3 regions of the Paenarthrobacter sp. 10N417 genome follow, and region 3 is predicted to be linked to each of the others. Evidence: predicted binding sites of a transcription regulator. Region 3 holds the regulator's gene; each other region holds the start of a gene.
What was found. The regulator Rex, encoded in region 3, represses fermentation and respiration genes when NADH is low (regulators of the CRP and FNR family bind a similar motif). The targets are predictions, from matches to a motif close to CTTGTGAANNNNTTCACAAG.
Positions count from the first base shown of each region.

Region 1 (8,168 bases), on a different contig from region 3:
AGTGACACCGGAAGTTCTTGTTCGGCGGGAGCCAGGTGGCGGCGTCGCCTGCGCCCTTCTTCACATTCTCGGGCCCATCAGCTGCAATCAGGTTCAAGGGATCATTTGCCAGCCTTTGACGCTGCTGCACCGTTAATTGCTTGGCACCCTTCTGCCATGCGTCGGCGAGGGCGACAATGTGGTCAATCTGAACATCAGCGCTGGTGTCCTGGCCCCGACGGAAGGTCACGTGGGCGCCCGTGTAGGGTTCGTGAAACTCTCCAGTGGCAACCTTGCATGAGGAACCACTAGTGAACTCCACCGACGACAGGTCCCTGCGCAGGATGTCGTTCCTGGTATCGCATCCGTTTCGATCGGCATCCAGCCACGCCTGGCCGAATGCGGTTCGCTCATAGTCTTCCTGGGATGCCCGTCCCTTAACTTCCAACTGTGCCAGTGCGGTGCTTGCCTTCTCCGCGGGAACAGCCTCGATGCCGGAAATGGGTTTCATCCAAGCCGGGTTAAATACCGGCGCATCAGTGGGGCCGGAGACCCAAGGCTCAGCCGCGTTGAACTGGCCGGTGGTGAAGAACCAAGACAGTCCTGCCACGAGGGTGGCGGCCACTAATCCTAGAATGGCCCAGGCTTGGCGTGATCGTCTGCGCGCGCGTTTGTAGGCAGACCAGGTGATACTCAAGGGGCTCCGTCCAGTCGGGGAGGGTGGTGTCCTTCGAGCGTAGGACACGGCACCGACAGTCAGAGCCGATATCCACAGTGTGTAGGAGAAGTCACACTGCAGTGGTGGGGTTCTTCCCCGGGTTACTGCTCACGCATAACGCGTTGCAGGTCTTCCGCAGCCACCTCCAGCAGCGTACGCAATTGCTGGACGCGTTCGTCGCTGACGTCCCCCGCAGCGTTTGCTGCGATGGCCTGGTCCAGCAGTTTCTGTGCCTGCTTGTGGTTGGCCCGTGCTACGTCCAACGCGTGTTCCAGCGTTGTCTCGTGTTCCAAAGTCGATTCATTTTCCATGAACCCATTTTGGTCAGGTTTCCCGGCTGATGCCAGTGACACAGCCGGGAAACCCGTGAATACTTCCCGGCTTAGGCGTTGGCTGCCTCAAGCACTGCGATGGGAGCCACGATGTCGCGGGCAGGGAAGGACGGCGGGTTGACGCCGGCCATTTCCTCCATGACACGGACCACCTGGCAGGAGTAGCCGAATTCGTTGTCGTACCAAACGTAGAGCACGAGGTTCTTGTCGTTGGAAATAGTGGCCAGACCATCAACGATGCCTGCGCGGCGGGAACCAACGAAGTCGGTGGAGACAACGTCCGGCGAGTCGATGTAGTCGATCTGCTTCCGCAACGGCGAGTGCAGCGACATTTCGCGGAGGTAGTCGTTGACCTCATCGCGTGTGGTGCCATTGGCAAGGTTGAGGTTCAGGATCGCCATGGACACATCCGGGGTAGGTACGCGGATCGCGTTACCGGTGAGCTTGCCCTGAAGTTCCGGAAGCGCCTTGGCAACAGCCTTGGCTGCGCCTGTCTCCGTGATAACCATGTTCAGGGCTGCCGAACGGCCGCGGCGGTCTCCCTTGTGGAAGTTGTCGATCAGGTTTTGGTCGTTCGTGAACGAGTGCACCGTTTCAACGTGGCCGTGGATGATACCGAATTTGTCGTTGATGGCCTTCAGTACCGGAGTAATGGCGTTGGTTGTGCACGACGCAGCGGTGACGATCTTGTCGTCATCGGAGATGTCGGACTGGTTGATTCCGTGGACGATGTTCTTCAGATCGCCCTTGCCCGGAGCCGTCAGCAGGACGCGCGCAACACCCTTGCTCTGCAGGTGCTGGGACAGGCCCTCCGCATCGCGCCAGCGTCCGGTGTTGTCCACTACCAGGGCATCCTTGATGCCGTAGGCGGTGTAGTCCACGGTGGCGGGGTTGTCGGAGTAGATGACCTGGACCTGAACGCCGTTGGCAGTGATGGTGTTGGCTTCTTCGTCCACGCGGATGGTTCCCTCAAAGGAACCGTGTACGGAGTCGCGGCGCAGGAGGCTGGCACGCTTGACGAGGTCGTTCTCGGCGCCCTTGCGGACAACGATGGCACGCAGCCGCAGGCCATGCCCACCACCGGCCTTTTCAATCAGGATGCGGGCCAGGAGGCGACCGATGCGCCCAAAGCCATAAAGCACGACGTCGGTGCTGGTGCGGTCATCAGCGCCACGCTTTCCGACGATTTCGGCGAGCTCGGCCCGCAGGAACTCATCCAAGGAGGTGCCGTGGCCCTCTACGCGGAACTTCTCCGTAAGGCGGGCAATGTCGATTGCAGCCGCACCGAGTTCCAGCTCAGCAAGAGCGTTCAACAGGGGTGCGGTTTCTTCGAGCAGCAGCTCGGTGTTGCTCATCCGGCGCGCAAAGCGGTGGGCCTTCAGGATGTTCATGGTCGACTTGTTGATCAGGCTCCGGCCGTGGATGCTCGTGACCACGTTGTTTTCCCGGTACAACCGGCCGATCACCGGAATCATGGCCTCGGCGAGAGCCTCCCGGCCCATCCACTTATCAAGACAAGAATCTGACGTCTGGCTCACAGAACTACCTTCCTTGGGTCAACCACATACGTCCTCGTATGCAGATGGCGGCCGCCCGGAGTAATCCTGCGGCACGGGCACTGGCCGGGCTTCGGTCCACCCACAGCGCCTTGAACGATTGCAAAGAAAAGACCGCCGGCTGCGAACGCAGTCCCGGCGGCAGAACATCTACGTTCATAACAAGTCTAAGGCGGAAGGGCGTCCTCTTGGGTGCCGGGGGGCGTGAAATCACTCACATGGCAGTCACAATGGACGTCATATGCCCGGGACCTCAGTGGCGAATGTGGATGGGTTGACCGATACGCCGGGTTCTGTCATCCCTTGCCGTTGCCGGCAAAGGAGTGGCGGCCATCCATCTACGAACGCCGTTGCCGACGCCCTCCAGCAGCCTACCCGGACACTCGGGCGAGCAGCCCTCAAACGTGTCCTGTCTGGCCTTGCTCCGGGTGGGGTTTACCTAGCCTCCCCGGTCACCCAGGGAGCTGGTGGTCTCTTACACCACCGTTTCACCCTTACCTGCCGCATGCTGATGCGAGCACCATTACGCGAAGGCGGTCTGTTCTCTGTGGCACTGGCCTGCGGGTTACCCCGAGTGGGCGTTACCCACCACCCTGCTCTGCGGAGCCCGGACGTTCCTCGAGCCACTTCCGTGACGCGCGACCGCCTGGTCAACCCATCCGCCGTACAGTCTACCGGCGTCGAGGGTTGCCCCGGTCACCGGTAATATCGTCAGGTGCTGATTCTGCTGCCGCCTTCCGAAGGCAAGACCCCCGCCGTCAAAGGCCCCGCCGTCGAATGGGAGTCGCTTAGCTTTCCGGAGCTCAACCCTTACCGCGCCAAGGTCCTGGAATCGTTGGGCACCGTCAGCGCGCACGAGGACGCCTTGGCGTTGCTTGGCGTCGGTGCCTCGCTGAAGGACGACGTCGAACGTAATACCCGGCTGCACGCGGAACCGGCGGCGCCGGCCCACCAGGTCTACTCGGGAGTCCTGTATGACGCGCTCGGCTTCAATTCGATGACGCCGACTCAACGCCGCAAGGCAACCGAATCGATTTTGGTGATTTCGGCACTGTGGGGTGCCATCGGTTTTGGTGACCATGTGCCGGCTTACCGGCTGTCCATGGGAACGGCACTGCCCGACGTCGGACGCCTCGCCTCCTTCTGGAAGCCGAACCTGAATGCGGCCCTCGCCAAACGGGCTGAAGGAGAATTGCTGGTTGATTGCCGTTCCAGCACGTATGCCGCTGCGTGGGCTCCACCAGCAGCGCAAACCGTCACAGTGAATGTTTTCAACGAGGCAAACGGCAAGCGCACGGTGGTCAGCCACTTCGCCAAACACACGCGGGGTGAGTTTGCCAGGCACCTGGTGACCAGGCCCGGGAAGGCTCCAGCAACTCCGGATCAGTTACTGAAGGCTGCCAGCGAAGTTTGGACCGCGGAACTGGTTGAGGGTTCGGCCCGCAAGCCGCACGCGCTGAATATCATCCTGACGAGCTGACTGAAGCTGTCAGTTCCACTCCGCCGAACGGACCAGGATGACACCGGAATCCGGGCAGAAGACGATGTCGTCTTCAGCAGCGGCCTTGACTTCGGCCAGGTCACCGGGGCTGAGCATCATGCCGGACCCCTCAGACTTCCCGTGGAACAGCCGGGCAGCCCCGACGCCACGCTTGGCAATCGTCTTCTCATAAACTGCAAGCATTCCGGCGTCCAGGGCCTCCGCGAAAGCGGCACGTTGCCCGCGGACCACGGTTTCCTCGGCCGCGATCTCAGCAATTGCCTCATCCAGTTCGGCGCGGATGCTGGCAAATGAACCCTGGATGTCATCCACGATGGTCTGTTGTGCGGCTTGGCGCTCGCGCAGGGTGTCCAAACGCTCCAGGATTTCAAGCTCAACGTCCTCCAGGTCGGAGCGCCGCTTGTTAAGGGATGCGATGTCACTCTGAAGCGCCACCAGGTCCTTGGAGAGGCCGGTTCCGCTGTTGAGCCTGGCTTCGTCACGCTCGATGCGGGAGGCGACCTGCTCCACGTCCGCTTCGGAACGACGCAGTTCAGCTTCGGCGTCGTGCACCGCCATCTTGGCAGCGCCCAGTTCACCATTGGCTACATTCAGTGCATCCTGAAGGTCAGCTATCCGCGGATCTGTTTCCAGCACCTTCCGGCGGCCGGCCAACGATTTGAGCTTGGCATCCAGTCCCTGCAGTTCAAGCAATTTCAGTTGTTCTGCCGGTGCTGCTTTCGCCACGCTTACCTCCGCTTGTATCGCTTCCGGCCCTGGGGATCAGTTCCGGATGGACGGCCCGTGTTTATTGGGATTGTCCGTATCTTCTAGACTCTAGTCCCCGCCGGGAGTGAGTATGAAGTCCCAAGGATCGCTGTTGGTGCTGCTCACGCGGATCTCGACGTCGTAGCCCTGATCGCCCAGTACGTTGCCGAGCGCTTCCGCGGCTACGGGCAGCCACAGCCATTCACTGGCAAAGTGTGAGACGTCGATGAGGTACGGCCGGCCGTTGACCGCCCCTTCGCGCGCTTCCGACGCCGGATGGTGCCGCATGTCTGCTGTCACATAGACATCTGCATTGCTGGCCCTGACGGCATCGAACAAGCTGTCGCCCGCACCACCACAGACGGCGACGCGCCGCAGCAGACCGTCCTTGTCGCCGGCCACGCGAACCCCTCCGGCCACCGCGGGGAGCATCCCAAAGACCCGGGCAGCGAAATCACCCAGGGTCATGAGCTCAGGAAGGTCACCAACCCGACCAATGCCTTCCTCGGGCAATCCATTGGCGGCAGGGGTCAGTGGAGCAACATTCTCCAGGCCAAAGGCGTCCGCCAACACGTCCGATACGCCCCCGACGGCGGAGTCACCGTTGGTATGGACGGTCAGGAGTCCGGTGCCCGCTTCGATCAGCCGGTGCACGGCCAAGCCCTTCGCGGAGGTGGCCGCGACGGAGTTCACGCCTTTGAGCAGCAAAGGATGATGGGTAATCAGAAGGCCTGCACCCCACTCAATGGCCTCATCGATCACAGCCAATGTAGGGTCCACGGCAAACAGGATCTTGGTGATTGGCGTGTTGGGGCGCCCAACGACGAGGCCTACCTCGTCCCAGTCCTCAGCCAAGGACTCTGGCCAGAGCTCCTCAACAGCAAGCAACACCTGGCCAAGAGTCGGGTCCCCGCTTGCTTCCACTGTCCCGGCGTCGTCGCTGGAATCCGCATCAGAAATGGCGGTGTCTACTGCTTCCATACTCTTATTCTTACCTACTGGACCCGATGGGGCAGTTTTGGTAGCTGCCGTACCTGCCCAGCGGCGTTATTGTCCCGTAAGGTATTGCGGGAATCATCAGGCCCTCCAATCCATTGAAGAGATCATGAAAACTTTTGTACTTGGTGGTGGATGCTTCTGGTGCCTTGATGCCGTGTACCAGAAAACCCGCGGTGTCAGTTCGGTAGTTTCCGGCTATACGGGTGGCCATGTCCGAAACCCTGACTACTACGACGTCTGCTCGGGAACTACCGGTCATGCAGAGGTGGTTGCGGTGACATTCGACGAAACCGTGGTGCCGGAGGAGGTCATTCTTGACATGTTCTTCGCGTTGCACGACCCCACCACGTTGAACCGCCAGGGCTACGACACAGGCACCCAATACCGTTCGTCGATGTTCTACACCACGACGGAGGAAAAGATCCTCTTCGAAGAAGCCATCGAGCGCGCGCAAGCACTCTGGGCCAATCCGATTGTGACGGAAGTAAGCCGGCTACCCGAGTTCTATGAGGCAGAGGAAGTCCATCAGAACTATTACGCCAAGTTCCCGTACCAGGGCTATTGCCAGGTCATCATCAATCCAAAGCTGGCCAAAGCGCGGAAATATTACTCTGCATGGCTAACTGCTTAGCAGGGTTTCGATGCGGCTGGTTAGGCTGACCTCAGCATTCCCTCTTCAGAGATAGGCATAATCTTCATGGCAAGGATCTACGACGACGTCACCCAGCTGGTCGGCCGCACTCCGCTGGTCCGTTTGAACCGGCTGACCGAAGGCCTTGAGGCCACCGTTGCGGTCAAGCTTGAGTTCTACAACCCGGCCAACAGCGTGAAGGACCGTATCGGTGTGGCCATCATTGACGCCGCCGAAAAGTCCGGTGCCCTGAAGCCTGGCGGAACTATTGTGGAAGGCACCTCCGGTAACACCGGAATCGCGCTTGCCCTTGTTGGTGCCGCACGCGGCTACAAGGTCATCCTGACCATGCCTGAAACCATGTCCACGGAACGTCGCGTCATGCTTCGCGCTTACGGTGCAGAGATCGTCCTGACTCCCGGTTCCGAAGGCATGCGCGGCGCCGTTGAAAAGGCGCAGGAAATTGTTGCCAACACAGAGAACTCCATCTGGGCTCAGCAGTTCGCCAACCCGGCCAACCCGGAGATCCACCGCAACACAACAGCCGAGGAAATCTGGGCTGACACAGATGGCGAAGTAGACATCTTTGTTGGCGGCATCGGTACCGGCGGTACCGTGACCGGCGTCGGGCAGCTCCTTAAGGAGCGCAAGCCCGAAGTCCAGATCATTGCCGTTGAGCCCAAGGACTCCCCCATCCTTAATGGCGGCAGCCCTGGTCCCCACAAGATCCAGGGCCTGGGCGCCAACTTCATTCCGGAGGTCCTTGACACGAACGTCTACGACGAAGTCCTCGACGCTACCCTTGAAGACTCGGTTGCCACCGCCCGCGCCTTGGGTTCCAAGGAAGGCGTACTCGCCGGCATCTCCGGCGGCGCCGCAGTATGGGGTGCACTGGAAGTCGCCAAGCGTCCCGAGAACAAGGGCAAGCTGATCGTCGTGATCGTGCCGGACTTCGGAGAGCGTTACATCTCCACTGTGCTCTTTGACGATATCCGCGGCTAACACTTCGCCCGCAAGCATTCATTTCCTGTAGAAAGGTCTTTGTGAGCTTCTTCGCAAGGCTTAAGGAAGACCTCGACGCCGCCCGGTCACATGACCCGGCGGCTCGAGGTTCTTTTGAGAACTTTTTCGCCTACTCCGGCCTGCACGCCATCTGGGCACACCGCGTGACCCACAAGCTGTGGCAAAACCCGGCCCTTCGCTTTCCCGCCCGCCTGATTTCCCAGTTGGCGAGATTCCTGACGGGCATCGAGATCCATCCCGGCGCAACCATCGGCCGGCGTTTCTTCATCGACCACGGCATGGGCGTCGTTATCGGTGAAACTGCTGAAATCGGCGAGGACGTGATGATCTACCACGGTGTGACGCTCGGCGGCCGGTCCCTTGCCAAGGTCAAGCGCCATCCGACCATCGGGGATCGTGTGACCATCGGCGCCGGCGCCAAGGTCCTGGGTCCCATTACGATCGGCGCAGACAGCGCAATTGGCGCGAACGCCGTCGTGGTGAAGAACGCTCCCCCGGAGTCGATCATCACCGGCATTCCTGCCACATGGCGGCACCGCGACGCGAAATCCGAAACCAAACCGGCGGTTGACCCGGCTGAGTACTACATCGAATACCGGATCTAGCTGGTAAACCTCTTGTAGGAGTTCCAGAGGACGGCGTCGAAGACGCGGTCAGGAAGCACCCTCCGTAAGGCCAGGAC
Region 1 is NZ_JBFTIL010000024.1:3,440-11,607, reverse strand. Features, by position in the region: gene AC1DCM_RS22435 (HNH endonuclease family protein) at 1-676, opposite strand, end outside; gene AC1DCM_RS22430 (hypothetical protein) at 799-1,008, opposite strand; gene AC1DCM_RS22425 (glyceraldehyde-3-phosphate dehydrogenase) at 1,080-2,567, opposite strand; RNA gene rnpB (RNase P RNA component class A) at 2,852-3,243, opposite strand; gene AC1DCM_RS22415 (YaaA family protein) at 3,301-4,065, shown strand; gene AC1DCM_RS22410 (zinc ribbon domain-containing protein) at 4,075-4,812, opposite strand; gene AC1DCM_RS22405 (Nif3-like dinuclear metal center hexameric protein) at 4,903-5,814, opposite strand; gene msrA (peptide-methionine (S)-S-oxide reductase MsrA) at 5,939-6,463, shown strand; gene cysK (cysteine synthase A) at 6,530-7,465, shown strand; gene epsC (serine O-acetyltransferase EpsC) at 7,507-8,091, shown strand; gene AC1DCM_RS22385 (oxidoreductase) at 8,088-8,168, opposite strand, start outside.
Region 1: the regulator Rex is predicted to act here: its motif matches at 2,787-2,806, upstream of AC1DCM_RS22425 (glyceraldehyde-3-phosphate dehydrogenase).

Region 2 (8,168 bases), on a different contig from region 3:
TTCGGGAAGTTATCTGCGGAAGCGTTGGTTGTGATCGGTGACCGTCCCATTAATTTCCTTGAAAGGAACCAGTCATGAGCATCGTCATTACCGGAGCAACAGGCCAGCTGGGCCGCCACGTCATAGAGGCCCTCCTTGAACGCAATGTACCCGCTGACAGCATTGTCGCCACCGGGCGCTCCATCGAAAAGCTGTCCAATTTCGTTGCTCGCGGCGTTCGCGCCGCTGCAATGGACTACGACGACGCTGCGTCGGTCGCCCAGGCGCTTAAAGGTGCCACCAAGGTCCTTCTCATATCGGGAAGCGCCGTCGGACAGCGGGTAGAGCAGCACCGCACGGTTATCGAGGCGGCAAAAGCCGAGGGTGTGGAGCTTCTCGCCTACACCAGCATTGCCAACGCAGACACCACCAGCATGAAGCTGGCTGCAGAGCACCAGGCCACGGAATCCATCCTCAAAGAATCCGGCGTCCCCTTCGTCCTCCTTCGCAACAGCTGGTACATCGAGAACTACACCGACCAGTTGCCGGGAACGCTGGCGCAGGGCGCACTTGCGGGCAGTGCCGGAAACGGCAAGGTTAGCGGTGCCTCCCGCGCAGACTACGCGCAAGCTGCGGCCGCGGTTCTGGTTGCGGAGCACCAGGCCGGCAAGATCTATGAGTTGGGCGGTGACGAGGCATTTACCTTGGACGAGCTGGCCGCCGAAATTAGCGCTGCATCAGGCAAGTCCATCGAATATCGAGACCTCCCGGCAGACCAATACGCCGATCTCCTGACGGGCGCAGGGGTGCCGGAAGGCTTCGCGCAGATCCTGGCCGACACCGATCTGGGCATTGGCCGCGGCGACCTTTTGGTGACCACCGGTGATCTCCGGAAACTGATCGGGCGCCCGGCAACTGCCTTGTCCGTGGCCGTCCGCTCCGCTGCTGCCGCCATCTGAGCCGAGCCCCCTCACGAGCTGACAGTTAATGCCAATGTTCCGCGCGAACATTGGCATTAACTGCAGTTTCGGCGCGGGTAATCAGGCCGTCTCGTCCACGAGCTCTGCACGACGCAGGCCACCACCGCGAACCCATAGCTTGTAAGCCACGAACAGCAGGATCAGCCAAGTACCGCCGACATACAGGGCTACCCGAGTGTCCTCGAAGACCCCGAGAATCACGATCACCATAGCCATGAACGCCATGGTCAGAATGGATGCTGCCGGCCATAAGGGTGAACCGAATTCCGACGCCGGAAGCCCCTTGCGCTTGATCTCCCGCTTCATGGCAACGTGCGAAGCAAGGATCATCACCCAAACCCACACTGTGGCAAACGTGGCGATCGACGCGATCAGAACGAACACATCCTCCGGGATCACAGCGTTCAGCAGGACGCCCACAAGCAGGATTCCGCCCATCATCACCACGGTCATCCAAGGGACGCCGTGCCTGGAGATCTTGCCGAAGCTCTTCGGAGCATGGCCCTGCTGGGCAAGTCCGAACAGGATGCGGCCAGCACCAAAGATGTCGCTGTTGATAGCGGAAAGGGCTGCTGTGATGACCACGGCATTGAGGATGTGCGGCGCAGCAGGGATGCCCAGGCCGTCGAAGATCTGCACGAACGGGCTGCCGCTGCTGCCGATTTCGTTCCACGGGAAGATGCTCATCAACACGCCCAGGGTCAGGACGTAGAACAGCAGCACACGGACTGGCACAGTGTTGACTGCCTGCGGGATGACCTTTTTGGGATCGGCAGCTTCGCCAGCGGTAATGCCGATTGTTTCGATCCCACCGAACGCAAACATCACAACGGCGAACGCAGCCAGGAGCCCTTCGAAGCCGTTCGGGAACAAACCGCCGTGGTTAACCAGGTTCCCCAACCCCGGTGCCACGCCCCCGCCGTCGCCCGTTTGGAAGCCGAAAACGACGATTGCTGCGCCTCCGACGATCATGGCGATAATCGCCACCACCTTGATCAGCGAGAACCAGAACTCCAGTTCACCGAAGACCTTAACGCTCAACAGGTTCATGGCACCCAGGAAGAGAATGATCGCGAGGACCCAGATCCAGCGATCCACCTGTGGGAACCAGAAGCCCATATAGATGCTGAACGCGGTGACGTCGGCGATGGCCACGATCGCCATCTCGAACACGTACGTCCAGCCGGTAACGAAGCCGGCGAACGGTCCAAGGTACTTGCTCGCGTATTGGCCGAATGAGCCGGAAACGGGGTGTCGGACGGCCATTTCACCAAGTGCTCGCATCACCATGAACACGGCTGCGCCGCCGATGATGTAGGCCAAAAGGACGGCCGGGCCGGCTTTCTGTATGGCGGACGCAGAACCGTAAAACAGTCCCGTGCCGATTGCGGATCCGAGTGCCATGAAGCGGATGTGACGGACGTTGAGGCCACGGCTTAGTGCCGTACCGGCGGCCTGGAGGACAGTGTCCTTCGAAGCCAGCATGGTTTGTTGCATGGTAAAACCTTCTCGTCTTTGGGAGGGGATCGCTATCCAGCAGATCACTTTTGGCCGCCTTGTGATTGGCCTCACGGGTGTTTGGTGTCTTTGATCGCAGACAGTGCGACAGGAGTCACAGTCGAATCTCAGATACGATGTCCGCGGACAGCTAGTCACCCCGGTAGGCAGGTCTTCAGGTCCAACGCCGCCCGGATGGCTCGGGCACTGTCGTCGCATCTTTCTTGGGGGAATCTTTGATGTCTGCTTTCCGCGTTGCTTCCATCCGTGCTGCCCGCCATCGTTGGACCGCGGCCTTTGTTGCCTTGTTAGCGGGGGCATCCCTGCTCTTCGCCGGCCCCGCCCAGGCCTACGACATTCCCGAATTTGAGATTCCCCTCGCCTCGCAGGCTCCTGTTCCGTTCGTAGAGCGGGCTGTTGATGCGGCCGGGGTCCTTGATCTGTGGAGGGCAGGTGGGCCGGCAACGCGGGCGGCAGCCCAGCTTGCCTTGGTGGGCGGGCCCGAGGCGGTGCAGGCATTCCTCGACGGCGGACAGGACGTTGCGCTGGCAACGGACCGTAAGGAGCTGGTCACCGAGCTGACGAAGCGGGGGAGCGCGCACGTGCGGTCCTCCGCGAAAGCAGCTCTCATTTCCGACGCCGCAACAATAGCCTTCTTGTCCGACGGGTGGGCGAGCACTTGGGACGGCGACCTTCGGACGACGGCGACGTTTTTCACTAGCCTGGAAAACCCTCAAATCAGTGCTGCCGCTTCCAAGAGCCTGGACTCGGGCGGGGAAGCCATTGAGCAGTTCGTGCTTGAGGGCTGGAGGAAGATTGCCCAAGGCCAGGATCGGGAGGCGGTTTACTACCTGACGAATTCACCCGTGCCTGCGGTAACTCTCGGAGCTCAAGCTGCCCTCGACACCTCCAGCGCGGACTTCGTTGCTGATTTCCTTCGCTACGGGCAGTTCGTCGCCTCAGACCATCACACTGAAACCGCGGCAGTGACTGACCTGCTGCAGCAGGTCAAGGCAGACGTCGCAGCCAACCCCAACGGGGCCGCCGCCGTGGCGGAGAGGGCGAGGACCGCCGTCGAGCAGGCTCGGAGCACCGCAACTGCTGCGAGGTCAGCGGACTCATCGCGTCTCGTCGCGGACAGGGACTTCCTTTCATCGTTGGCTTCGCCTCGGCAGGCCACGGATACTGCGCTGCTGACATCCGAGGAGCCAGCCAAGGCGGCCTTCGCGGCCGCGGCCCGCGAAATTCCGGAGCTACTGGCAACCCTTACCGCACCGGGAACCGATCTCGATGCCCGCATTAAGGAAGCCCGGCAGGCCACGCTGGATCTGGCACTTACCGGCACCCCGGAGGTGAAGAAGACCGCTGAGGCTGCACATCTGGCAGGCGACTCCGGGATCAAGGCCTTCATCACCAGTGGCTACGCGGCGGCGATCAAACTGGATGGCTCTGCTTTGGGCGCGGACCGGCAGCGCGTTTACCAGCTTCTCCACCTTGGTGGCGGGCATGTAAACGCAGCCGCCGACGCCGCTCTCAGTTCGGCAAACCACGCTGATGTCCGGTACTTCCTGGACTACGGATTTGATCAAGCGTTGGCCCTGGATAACCGGGTCCAGACGACCTTCGCCTTGGATTCAACACCCGAGGTGCGGGCAGCTGCCAGCGTCGCCCTCGACGGCAGTAGGGCCGACCTTCAGGCATTCATGACCAGCGGAAAAGCCGCCGCTGCCGAGCGTGACAAGGCCACGGCCGCCCACGTAGCGTCGGTCGACGTCATGATCGCCGAACTCGCCGGACTGGCAGACAAAGCAGCGCTCGACGCCGGGACGGCGGCCAACGCTGCCAAGTCGGCTGAAGCGGCACGACAGGCAGAAGCGGCCCGCCGAGCAGAAGAGGCACGTCAGGCAGGAGCAGTCAAGGCCGCCGAAGCAGCGCTCCCGCTGAGTGGCGTGCCGCTGGTCGACGTCCACCAGTTGGCTGGATCAGCCCCGGCGCTGGTGCCGTGGCAACCGGCACCCGCCGTCGTGATCCCCGCAACGGGCGAGACGGGTGGGCCGGGCACTGGCCTACCCGCGCTTCCTCCTCCGGCTGGCAGCGCAAATCCGAATGACATCGTGTCCGTGGAGCCGGAAGCCCAGGAAGCCGCCACGGCTGCCAGCACCTCACAAGGGTTGAACCCTTGGACCATCGGGCTGATCGCGTTGCTGGTCGCTGCGGCGGCCGGTGGAATTACGCTGCTTCTGCGCCGGAAAACGCCGGCGAAGGCAGCGCTGGAGACGTCGGTCAAGGCCCAGCCTTAGCCGGCGCCCTGGGCATACCTAGGAGCGGGGATTCTTTCGCAGGTATTCCCGAAGCCCCGGGATAGCAAAGACAACCTTGCCGTGACCGGCTGTTTCTATGAGGCCGGCCGCCAGAAGTCGAATGCGATACTTGCCTGCCAGTGCGGACCCCGCTCCGATCCTGGAGGCGATGTCAGCCATCGTTGAAGTTTCATCGTCCACCGACATGGCGTGAAGGAACTCCCTGTCCTTTGCAGATGCCGTAGCGAGTGCAGCTTCGATGACCACGCGTTCGTTGCGACGAGTCGCTGCGGATATAGCTCTGTCAACGCCATCGGAGGAAAGAGATCCATCATGATTTTCGGCTTCCCTCCATAGGAAGTAACCCACGAGTTGAATTAGGAAAGGATAGCCCCCAGTGGCAACGGCCGCCCGATGGATGTTCTCTGGGATGACGCTGATTCCGGCGGCAGTGAACGTATCGGCAAATGATGACTCCACGTCCCGTATCGCGGCGGCATGAAGGTCGATTTTGTCGGCTCGCCGAAGAAACGTTGCCACACCCTCGTTCAGGAGATCGGAGACGGCGGATGGCAAACCAGCAAATATCAGTCCTATGGGCAGGCCGTCTTGGATAAAGTGTTGGACGTTAGCCGCTAGTTGCGACAGTTCTGTCCGATCGGCAGCGTGGATCTCATCCACTGTAATGAGGAGCCCGGTTGCCCGCTGGTCGAGGAGACGGAGGAGAGTCTCACCGAGTTCGCGCCAATCCACCTGCCGCTCCGGGGACAACTGCGTGGTGACGCCAAATCCAGCAACTGTGACTGCCGTGACGCGTCGTCGCGGGTCGGGCCCATCCCCCAATTCGTGGGTAAGTCGACGCATCTTTTCACCTATGCGCCCCATGAATGTTCCGGTAGCCGTCTCCGCAATCACAGCCCAACCATGTTCCTTGGCTAGGTCGTGGGCCGCGCCGAGCATAACGGTCTTGCCGATGCCGCGGGCGCCGGTAAAGATGGACAGCAAGCCAGGTGCCCCGGAACCTAGTCTGAGGCCATATTCAAACTCGTCCAGAAGCCCCGATCTGCCGATAATCTCCGGCGGCGTAGCCCCTGCCGTAGGGCGAAAGGGATTCTCTGTCGGGAGCATAGAGCGAGTTTAGGTTAACTGTGGTTAATTTGGTTAATTTGGATAATCGGGTGAATTTGGTGAACATCCCGAGGTTGGGGCGGATCAGCCCCGCAGCAGGTACTTCGCTACGCCCTCCGGGTTTGCCAAAGCCAAGAGGTGCCCGCCTGCGATGACGTCAGGCGTGAGTCCTAAGCGTTCCCTGGCCACTCTGCGCTGGAAATCCATGGGAAAGAACCGGTCTTCCCTTCCGGTGAGTACCCGGGTTGGGACGCTGGGCCACTCCGTGAAGCCGCAGACTGATTCGAAGACCGCGTTGGCTTCCGCCCGCTGATAGGGTTCGCCCGTGGCAGCGACGTCCGGTGGAACGTCGTGCAGGAAATATGTGGCAACGTCGAACTCGGGACTGTAACCGTGGGCCGCCGCCGCGCTCTCCCTTGCGGCGTCCCAACCTGTGTTTGCCCACCACTCGCCGGGGGTTTCGCCCGGCGCCGGGATCATTGCGTTGACGAGGACGAGCTCGCGGACCGACGCACGGTCGCAGACCAAGGGGGCGGTAAAACCGCCCAGTGATTGGGCCACGAGCACGACGTCGGTACTGGCGCCGATGGCTTCCAAGACGAGTCGCGTGTACTCGGGCAGGCCAGCATTTTCGTCGTCCCCTGGGAGGTCGACGGCAACGGCCTCGTGTCCGGCACGCTCCAGCAGAGGAACCACCCGGCTCCAATACCAGGCCGTGCCGCCCGCTCCAGGGATCAGGACGAACGTACTCATTGCAGTTCGGGCCGCAGGCAGCGGCGTGGATGCAAGACGATGGATCTCATCTCCCTATTGTCTTCCTTCACAGGGGCGCCGATCCTGCGTAACGTCGGCTCCATGGACCCTGTCATCCAGACCGTCGATCTTCATAAGAATTTCGGCCGGGTCAAGGCACTGGACGGCCTCGACCTCGAAGTCCCTGAGGGGCAAGTCCACGGCTTCCTCGGCCCGAACGGAGCAGGGAAGTCCACCACCCTGCGTATCCTGCTGGGCCTGGCACGGGCCTCGTCCGGCAGTGCGAGAGTCCTTGGATTGCACCCATGGGCCGACGCCGTTGAACTCCACCGGCGTGTTGCCAGCGTCCCCGGCGATGTCAGCATCTGGCCGAATCTATCAGGGGGAGAGGCCATTGATTTCCTCTCGCGGCTTCGGGATGGCGGGGCAGATCGCGCTGGGTATCGACGCAGCAAGGAGCGTTTGTGCCAGCTCTTCGACTTTGACCCCACCAAGAAGGGCCGTGCCTACTCAAAGGGAAATCGCCAGAAAGTTGCGCTCATCGCAGCCCTCGTTGCCGACGCCGAGGTCTACCTTCTGGACGAGCCAACAAGCGGCCTGGATCCCCTCATGGAGGCTGTCTTTACTCGCGAGATCCGGAGGCTCGTCAGTGAGAAAGGGGCCACCGTCCTTCTCTCCAGCCACATTCTCTCCGAGGTGGAACAGCTGGCCGACAGCGTTAGCATCATCCGCGCAGGGCGGATCGTAGATGGCGGGACGCTCGAATCCCTGCGCCACCTGACCCGCACAGGGATCTCTTTCGCGCAGGACCAGGTGGACCTCGAAGCCCTCCAAGGCCTTTCCCAAGTCCACGACCTCACCTTGGCCGCAGGCCGGGTCAAGTTCAGTGCCGACTCTGACCGTGTCCACGAGGTCCTGCCGATTCTTGGCCGTCTGGGTGTGCAGGGCCTGCTGGTCGCTCCGCCGTCGCTGGAAGAGTTGTTCCTCCGCCACTACGGGGTTGCCCTTCCGCCCCAGTCAGAGGAAGTGAAGTCCGACGGCGGCGCTCACCACCGGCGGCGCCGCCCGGGCCGCCAGGACGGGCCCTTGAGATGAGCCGTTTTCTTGACCTCTATTGGCAGCGACTCCGCCGCGACCGGTGGCAACTCCTGAGCTGGGTTGCTTCCATCGGTGCGCTCGCCTTTTTCGCCACAACAGCAGTGGCTTCGGCGTACGGCGACGATGCTTCCCGCGCCGAAATCCTGCATGTTGCCACGGCGACTCCCGCTATTTTGATTCTCCGCGGGCTGGTCAGGGGCCCTGCTCTGGACGCATTTACGTTTTTCCAGATCTTCGCCTTTATCGGTGTCCTTGCCGGCCTGATGAACACCTTCCTGGCAGTACGGCATACGCGCGCCGAGGAGGAAGCCGGCCGGGCTGAGCTGGTCGCGTCCACGGCAGCGGGCCGGTGGATGCCGTTGACGGCGACAGTGACCCATGGGCTCATAGGAATCGTGCTGGTGGCCGCGGCAGTCACGATCGGCTTTATCTC
Region 2 is NZ_JBFTIL010000005.1:206,812-214,979, forward strand. Features, by position in the region: gene AC1DCM_RS08505 (SDR family oxidoreductase) at 75-938, shown strand; gene AC1DCM_RS08510 (amino acid permease) at 1,020-2,456, opposite strand; gene AC1DCM_RS08515 (ALF repeat-containing protein) at 2,696-4,756, shown strand; gene AC1DCM_RS08520 (AAA family ATPase) at 4,775-5,884, opposite strand; gene AC1DCM_RS08525 (alpha/beta fold hydrolase) at 5,969-6,637, opposite strand; gene AC1DCM_RS08530 (ABC transporter ATP-binding protein) at 6,740-7,732, shown strand; gene AC1DCM_RS08535 (ABC transporter permease) at 7,729-8,168, shown strand, end outside.
Region 2: the regulator Rex is predicted to act here: its motif matches at 2,515-2,534, upstream of AC1DCM_RS08515 (ALF repeat-containing protein).

Region 3 (6,445 bases):
AAAACGAGGACAGTCCACCCCGCTGCTCTAAATGCCTTATCCCTGCGCCGATCGCTATGGATCTGTTCCTCCTCAAGGTGATGGCCGCCGTCGTACTGGATCGCGAGGCGACGGCTCTTGAAACCCAAGTCTGCTGACGGCGAGAACGGGTCGTCCGCGCGGAGCATCACCTGGAGCTGAGGCTCGGGCAAGTTGGCATCGAGCATGGCTAAACGAAGCAAAGTCTCTGGAGCTGAGTCGGCCCCGACGCGCATGAGGTCCAGGGCTTCCCGTGCCCGGACTACGCCTTGACGGTTCTTGTGCCGTTCGACCATGCTCCGAAGCCCTTCGGCAGTGGCGAACGGTGTATCGCGCCCCTCAAGATTCAGCCGTGGAATGCGAATCAACTGATCTGCCACGCATACGAGGTCATGAAGGGGGAGACGACGCGCCAAGTCCAGCCATGTTCTAGCTCGAGTGCTCATCCAAATCCCTTGGACTTGCTCAATTTCTCCCTCGAAGAGCGTTTCAGTGTGCCCTATGATGCCTTTGCGCCGGACCGACGGCAGACGTCGCGGTTTGCTCAAATGCAATTCATTTGAATCCGATAGCCACGCCGGCAAGACAAAACCATGGAGCCTGGCTGCCGTTGTATGGGAGATCCAAGCGCCAGGGCTGGCTGACGAGAGGGAACGGGCAGCTGACGAGAGGTCGAAATCCCAATCCGTCGGCCGATACAAGCCCCGGCTCACAGGAACGATGCTACTGCTGCGCCAAATGTCTGAAGGATCGATGCCCGCTGCCTTGGCGTCGTTCAGGCTGAAAGGTCCCAAGAGCTGGCTGGATTGGTTGAGTAACGAATTCTGCATACCCGCATTGTTCCTTGGAAGCCGCTAAGCGTGCAGAAGTTATCCACAGGTAGGCCGGCAGTGCCAGAGGATGTGGGAGAGGAACGCTGGAAACGCGTGGGGATGTGAGGGAGGAACGCTGGAAACGCGTGGGGATGTGAGGGAGGATCGGCTAGCGGGGCCCGCGGAACTTTGAGAATCCACGCCATAGCCCGTAGATGGCGCCGCCCACGGTTGCGGCTTTGAGCCCCAAGGTTGCCGCACGCCGTCCGGATCGGAAATCGTAGACGGGCCAGTTGTTGTCGCGGGCATGCCGGCGCAGCTTCGAATCGGGGTTGATCACCACGGGGTGGCCCACCAGAGTGAGGAGCGGGATGTCATTGGCGGAGTCGCTGTAAGCCCAGCAGTGGTCCAAGTCCAAGCCTTCTTGGTCAGCTATGAGCTGGACCGCGATGGCTTTGGCCGGGCCGTGCAGAATGTCACCGACAAGCTTGCCGGTATACATTCCGTCATGGACTTCGCCGACGGTTCCCAGCGCGCCCGTCAGGCCCAACCTTGTGGAGATGACGGTGGCAACCTCAATAGGGGTCGCCGTCACCAGCCATACCCTTCGGCCTACACGGAGGTGTTGCTCGGCGAGCGCTTTGGTTCCAGGCCAGATCCGGGACTCGATCATTTCGTCATAAACTTCTTCGCCCAGGGCTTTGATGTCCTCCACAGTGATCCCGGCGGCCAACGTCAGGGCTGAGTCGCGCACGGCATGGACGTCGTCCATGTTCTCGCCGCGCATTACAAACTTGAACTGCTTCCACGCGAAGCCAGCCGCCTGGGACAGCGTGAAGGCCTTGCGTTCGTACATCTTGCGGGCCACATGGAAGAGGCTTGCGCCCTTCATCAAAGTGTTGTCGACGTCGAAGAAAGCGGCTTCGCCGGTGTGCTGCGGAACCTTGGCGTCGGCGACCACAGCGGCGTTCTTCTCGTCGGGCATGCCTTGAGTCTAGTCAATCGCCAGGCCCCGGCGTTGAGGGCGCACGGTGGGGCTGCCCCGTGGGGATGTGCAAGAGCGTTGGTGGAAACCGGTCGGGATTTGAGAGAGCGTTGGTGGAAACCGGCCGGGATTTGAGAGAGCGTTGGGGGAAAGCGGTCAGGATGTGAGACAGCATCGGTGGGAAACCGGTCAGGATGTGAGAGAGCGTTGGGGGATTGGGCGGTGGATGTGAGAGAGGGTTGGGGCGGTTACCGTTGTGTCATGGCTATTCCCGACGTCGTTCTCCTCACCAAAGCTGACTGCCACCTGTGCACGGAGGCGCGTGCCGCCGTCGAACGCGTTACCTCGGCGCTGGGCGTCCAGTGGACCGAGCAGGGAATCGACGGTAACGCGGAATTGCAGGAGCGTTACGCGGAGGAAATTCCCGTGGTGCTGGTGGATGGGGTCCAGCGCGACTTTTGGAAGATCGACGAGCAGCGCCTGACCCGTACTTTGAAAAGAGTCCTTGAAAGCTGAGGATCAGGGGGACTCTGTTACCCGGAAGTATCGGCTTTTGTTGAGTCCGGCCAAGGGCCATAGAGTGGAACAACAAGCGACGCAATGGAGAAAACCGTGACTGCGCTGGAACCGTCCCCGGGGGCAACAAGCGGGGACAACGAACCTGCCGCCAAGCAGATCCCGCCCGCGGCTGTGGCCCGGATGACCCTCTATTTGCGCGCGCTCAACTCCCTCCTGGCAGAAGGCGTGGAACGTGTGTCATCGGACGCGTTGGCCGAGGCTTCAGGCGTCAGCTCCTCCACGCTTCGCAAAGACCTTTCCTACGTCGGCTCGTACGGGACCCGCGGGGTGGGCTATGAAGTTCAGTACCTGAGCCGTCACATTGCCGCAGCACTTGGCCTGACGCACGATTGGAAGGTCGCAATTGTCGGTGCCGGTAACCTCGGCAAGGCGCTGGCGCGGTACGGCGGCTTCGAATCCAGAGGTTTCGACGTCGTGGCTATTTTCGACGCGGACCCCATGGTGATCGGCAACGAGGTGGGTTGGTTGCGGGTCAGCGATTCAGCGGAACTTGAACGCGTCCTGGAACGCACCCACACCAACATGGTGGTGCTGGCTTTGCCGGCCACCGTTGCCCAGGCAGTTTGCGATCGCGTCATCGCTGCAGGGATCCGGAGCATCTTGAGCTTTGCTCCGGTTCTCCTGCAGGTTCCGCCGCACGTGAACCTCCGCAAGGTGGACATGGCCACCGAGCTGCAGATCCTGGCCTACCACGCACAACGGGCGCAAACACCGGGTCAGGCTGTCTAGCCGTACCGGGTCCGCGCCCGTTGAGTTGTTATAGAAAGCTTGTCGGCTTAGCGGCCGTAAGGGTTCTGGTAAGGGTTGCCGAAAGGCTGCGGCTTGCGGAAGTACGGAGCCGACGCCGGCAGGTACAGCAGGACGATCGCGGCAACTCCCAGCAGGATCACCAAGAGCTGCAGGATGCCGTACGTGGCACCGAACTGGAACAGTCCGGCGAGGCCAAGGACAGAGATTGCCGCGAAGACGGTGCCCAGGATCCTGGCCCAGTTCTTGCCCTTGCGGACCGGGAATGCAACCAATGCATAAAGGCCCAGGGACACGATGGCCCCAATGATCGCGGCAACGACAATGCCGCCACGCATGCCTTCGATGGAGCCTTCCGGGAATTCAGTGCCCTGCTGTGCCGCCTGCTGGAGCATCGAATTGATGAAGGCATCCGAGCCCGTGGTGGCCAGGATCAGCGAGCTGATGGCAGACAGGATGCCCGCTGCGATGATCATCCAGAAGGAGATGTTGACCAGCTGCGGAACCGTAGTGGGTCCTGGCTGCTGGCTGGGCCAGTTGGTGTCCTGGCCATATTGCGGGGCCTGCTGACCATAGGGAGAAGGCTGCTGGCCGTACGGGGACTGCTGACCAAACTGTGGCGACTGCTGGCCAAACTGCGGGGACTGCTGGCCGTACTGGGGAGCCGGGGGCTGACCGTACTGGGGCGCGGACGGGGACTGCTGACCGTACTGTGGAGCGCTCGGCTGCTGACCATACTGGGGAGTCTGCTGACCGTACTGCGGTGCCTGCTGACCATACTGGGGCGTGGATGGTTGGCCCGGCTGCTCAGGCTTGTTGGCATCGCCCTTGTTCGCGTCGCCCGAATTGGCGTCCCCCGTGTTGGACGGCGGGTATGGAGGGTTGCTCATGGCATTCCTTTGCTTGTTCGACTGCTGGTGCGGCTGCCGGGATCAGCAAAAAGACCCTGCCCCCAGCCTGATTCTGCTTCCACCGTACCTCTGGGATCCGGCGCTGCGGATGATCACACGCAGGAATTTGCTGCTTGGCGGTGAAATCATCACGATGGCGTACGCCTTCATGATGAAGGCCGTGGTGGTCCGATGGATCACCACGGCCTTGTACACCTGTCAGGGTGGCTCGGATGCGAGCCCGACGGCGGTACTTCAGGGGGTTACACGGCGCCCTTTACTGCCTTGAACCACAACTGCGAGTTCGGCAACCACATCAGCACAACGGCCACCGCGCTGACCAGGAAGCCAAACCAGTTGCCACCCAGGCCTGCACCGGGTCCGCCGGCGTTGATGGAGCCAAAGATGGCGAGCAACAGCGAAACCGCGGCAAGGACGGTGAGGGCAAGGCGTGCCCATTCCTTCCCTTCCTTCATCTTCATGGCCAGCACTATCTGGGCGGCTGCAACAGCAAGGCTGATGATCAGGAGAACCAGAAGGAGTGCGGCAACCCCTGGCATGAACGCGAAGGCCGCGATGATGGCGAAAAGCCCAATGAGGCCAAAGAGGAGGCCCAGGAGTCCGGAGATCACCCAAATGAAGTAGGACACTTTGAGCTCAGTGGGCAGGCCCATGGTCTTGAAGAGGCCCGAGAAACCACCTTGCGGAAGGACGTCATTGAAGTTGCGGGGTCCGTCGGTGGGCATTTCGAAGTGGAAACCACCCGGCTGTCCTGGTTGCGTCGGCTGACCCGGTCCCGGCTGACCCGGTCCCGGCTGCGAATACTGTCCGGGTTGCGAATACTGGCCAGGTTGCGACGGCGGCTGGTAGCCCTGGGGTGGTTGGTAGCCCTGCGGCGGTTGGTAACCCGCAGGAGGAACGTTGCCGGGCTGCGGAGGCTGGGCGCCGGGCTGCTGAGGCTCTGGTGCTTCATCTGGGTTACTCATGGCATCACTTTAGACCGCAGGTTGAAGGATGCATAGGAAATTCGGAGCTACTTCGCAGCTAACTACAGGCTGGTTGCCGAATAATCGCAGGGTGACTTCTGAGTACGCGAAACGGCGCCCCCACAGCGGAACTGTGGTGGGGCGCCGTTTGCTCGGGACTGCCTTGCAAACTCCCGTGGAAGCTGCTGCGGAAACTGCCTGGGAGTCAGGCAGCTGCCGGTGCGATGAACGCGAGTTCCAGGTTGATGACCACCTTGTCGCTGACCAGCACGCCGCCAGCCTCAAGCACTGCGTTCCAGGTGAGGCCGAAGTCTTTGCGGCTGATGGTGGTTTCGCCGGAGACGCCTGCACGGGTGTTGCCGAAGGGATCCACTGCCACGCCGTTGAATTCGGTTTCGATGGAAACTTCCTTGGTCACGCCCTTAATGGTGAGATCGCCCACAAGATCGAAGCCGTCGCCGTTTGCCTTGACGTGGCGGGAGACGAAAGTGATCTCCGGGTACTTCTCCACATCGAAGAAGTCTTCGCCCTTGACGTGGCCGTCGCGGTTGACGTCTCCGGAGTCAAAGCTGGCGGTCCGGATGGTTGCGTTGACCTTCGAGTCGGTCAGCGTCTCGCCAACTTCGAGGGTGGCGTCGGCATCCTTGAAGACGCCGCGGACCTTGCTGATGCCTGCGTGGCGGACTGTGAAGCCGATCTCGCTGTGGGAAGCGTCGAGGGTCCAGATGCCGGTGGTGACGTTGGCGGGAAGGGTCATCATGATGTTGCTCCTGTATGTAGTGGAAGGTACCGCTGGCTTGCCCGGTCGACTGGTTGATGCATTTACTTGAAACGTCAACCGAGCTTCGTGTCTAGTATAAACATGCATATGCATCTTTTATTCCAACTCTACGGAACATTTCTGGAAAACTTTGAGTTCTACTAGCGGTAGAAGATTTCGGATCGCCCCGCTTCTTTGAGAAACTGGTAAACATGCCCCAAGCAACTGTCCATCTGCTTCGCCATGGCGAGGTCCATAATCCCGATGGCGTCCTCTATGGCCGGCTGCCTGAATTCCATCTGTCCGAGCGGGGCCGGGAGATGGCACGCATGCTGGCTGAGCACTTCGCCGTCCGCGCAAGCGAGGGTGCCAGGATTGTCCACCTGGTAGCCTCGCCGCTGACGCGCGCCCAGGAAACGGCCATGCCCACTGCGGAGGCACTCCATCTCGAGATCCATACAGACCCGAGGATCATCGAAGCGGAGAACCACTTCCAGGGACTCCACCCCACCCGCAGCGAATTCTTGAAGCCCAAGCACTGGTTCTATTTCCGGAACCCCCTGCGCCCGTCCTGGGGCGAGCCCTACAAAGAGCAAGCCGCGCGGGTCCTGGCTGCTGTTGAAGACGCACGGGTCAAGGCAATCGAACTGGGTGGCGACGGCGCTGAG
Region 3 is NZ_JBFTIL010000029.1:57,824-64,268, reverse strand. Features, by position in the region: gene AC1DCM_RS24845 (endonuclease domain-containing protein) at 1-464, opposite strand, end outside; gene AC1DCM_RS24840 (HAD family hydrolase) at 1,000-1,815, opposite strand; gene AC1DCM_RS24835 (glutaredoxin family protein) at 2,077-2,331, shown strand; gene AC1DCM_RS24830 (redox-sensing transcriptional repressor Rex) at 2,416-3,123, shown strand; gene AC1DCM_RS24825 (hypothetical protein) at 3,171-4,031, opposite strand; gene AC1DCM_RS24820 (hypothetical protein) at 4,295-5,017, opposite strand; gene AC1DCM_RS24815 (YceI family protein) at 5,223-5,774, opposite strand; gene AC1DCM_RS24810 (histidine phosphatase family protein) at 5,990-6,445, shown strand, end outside.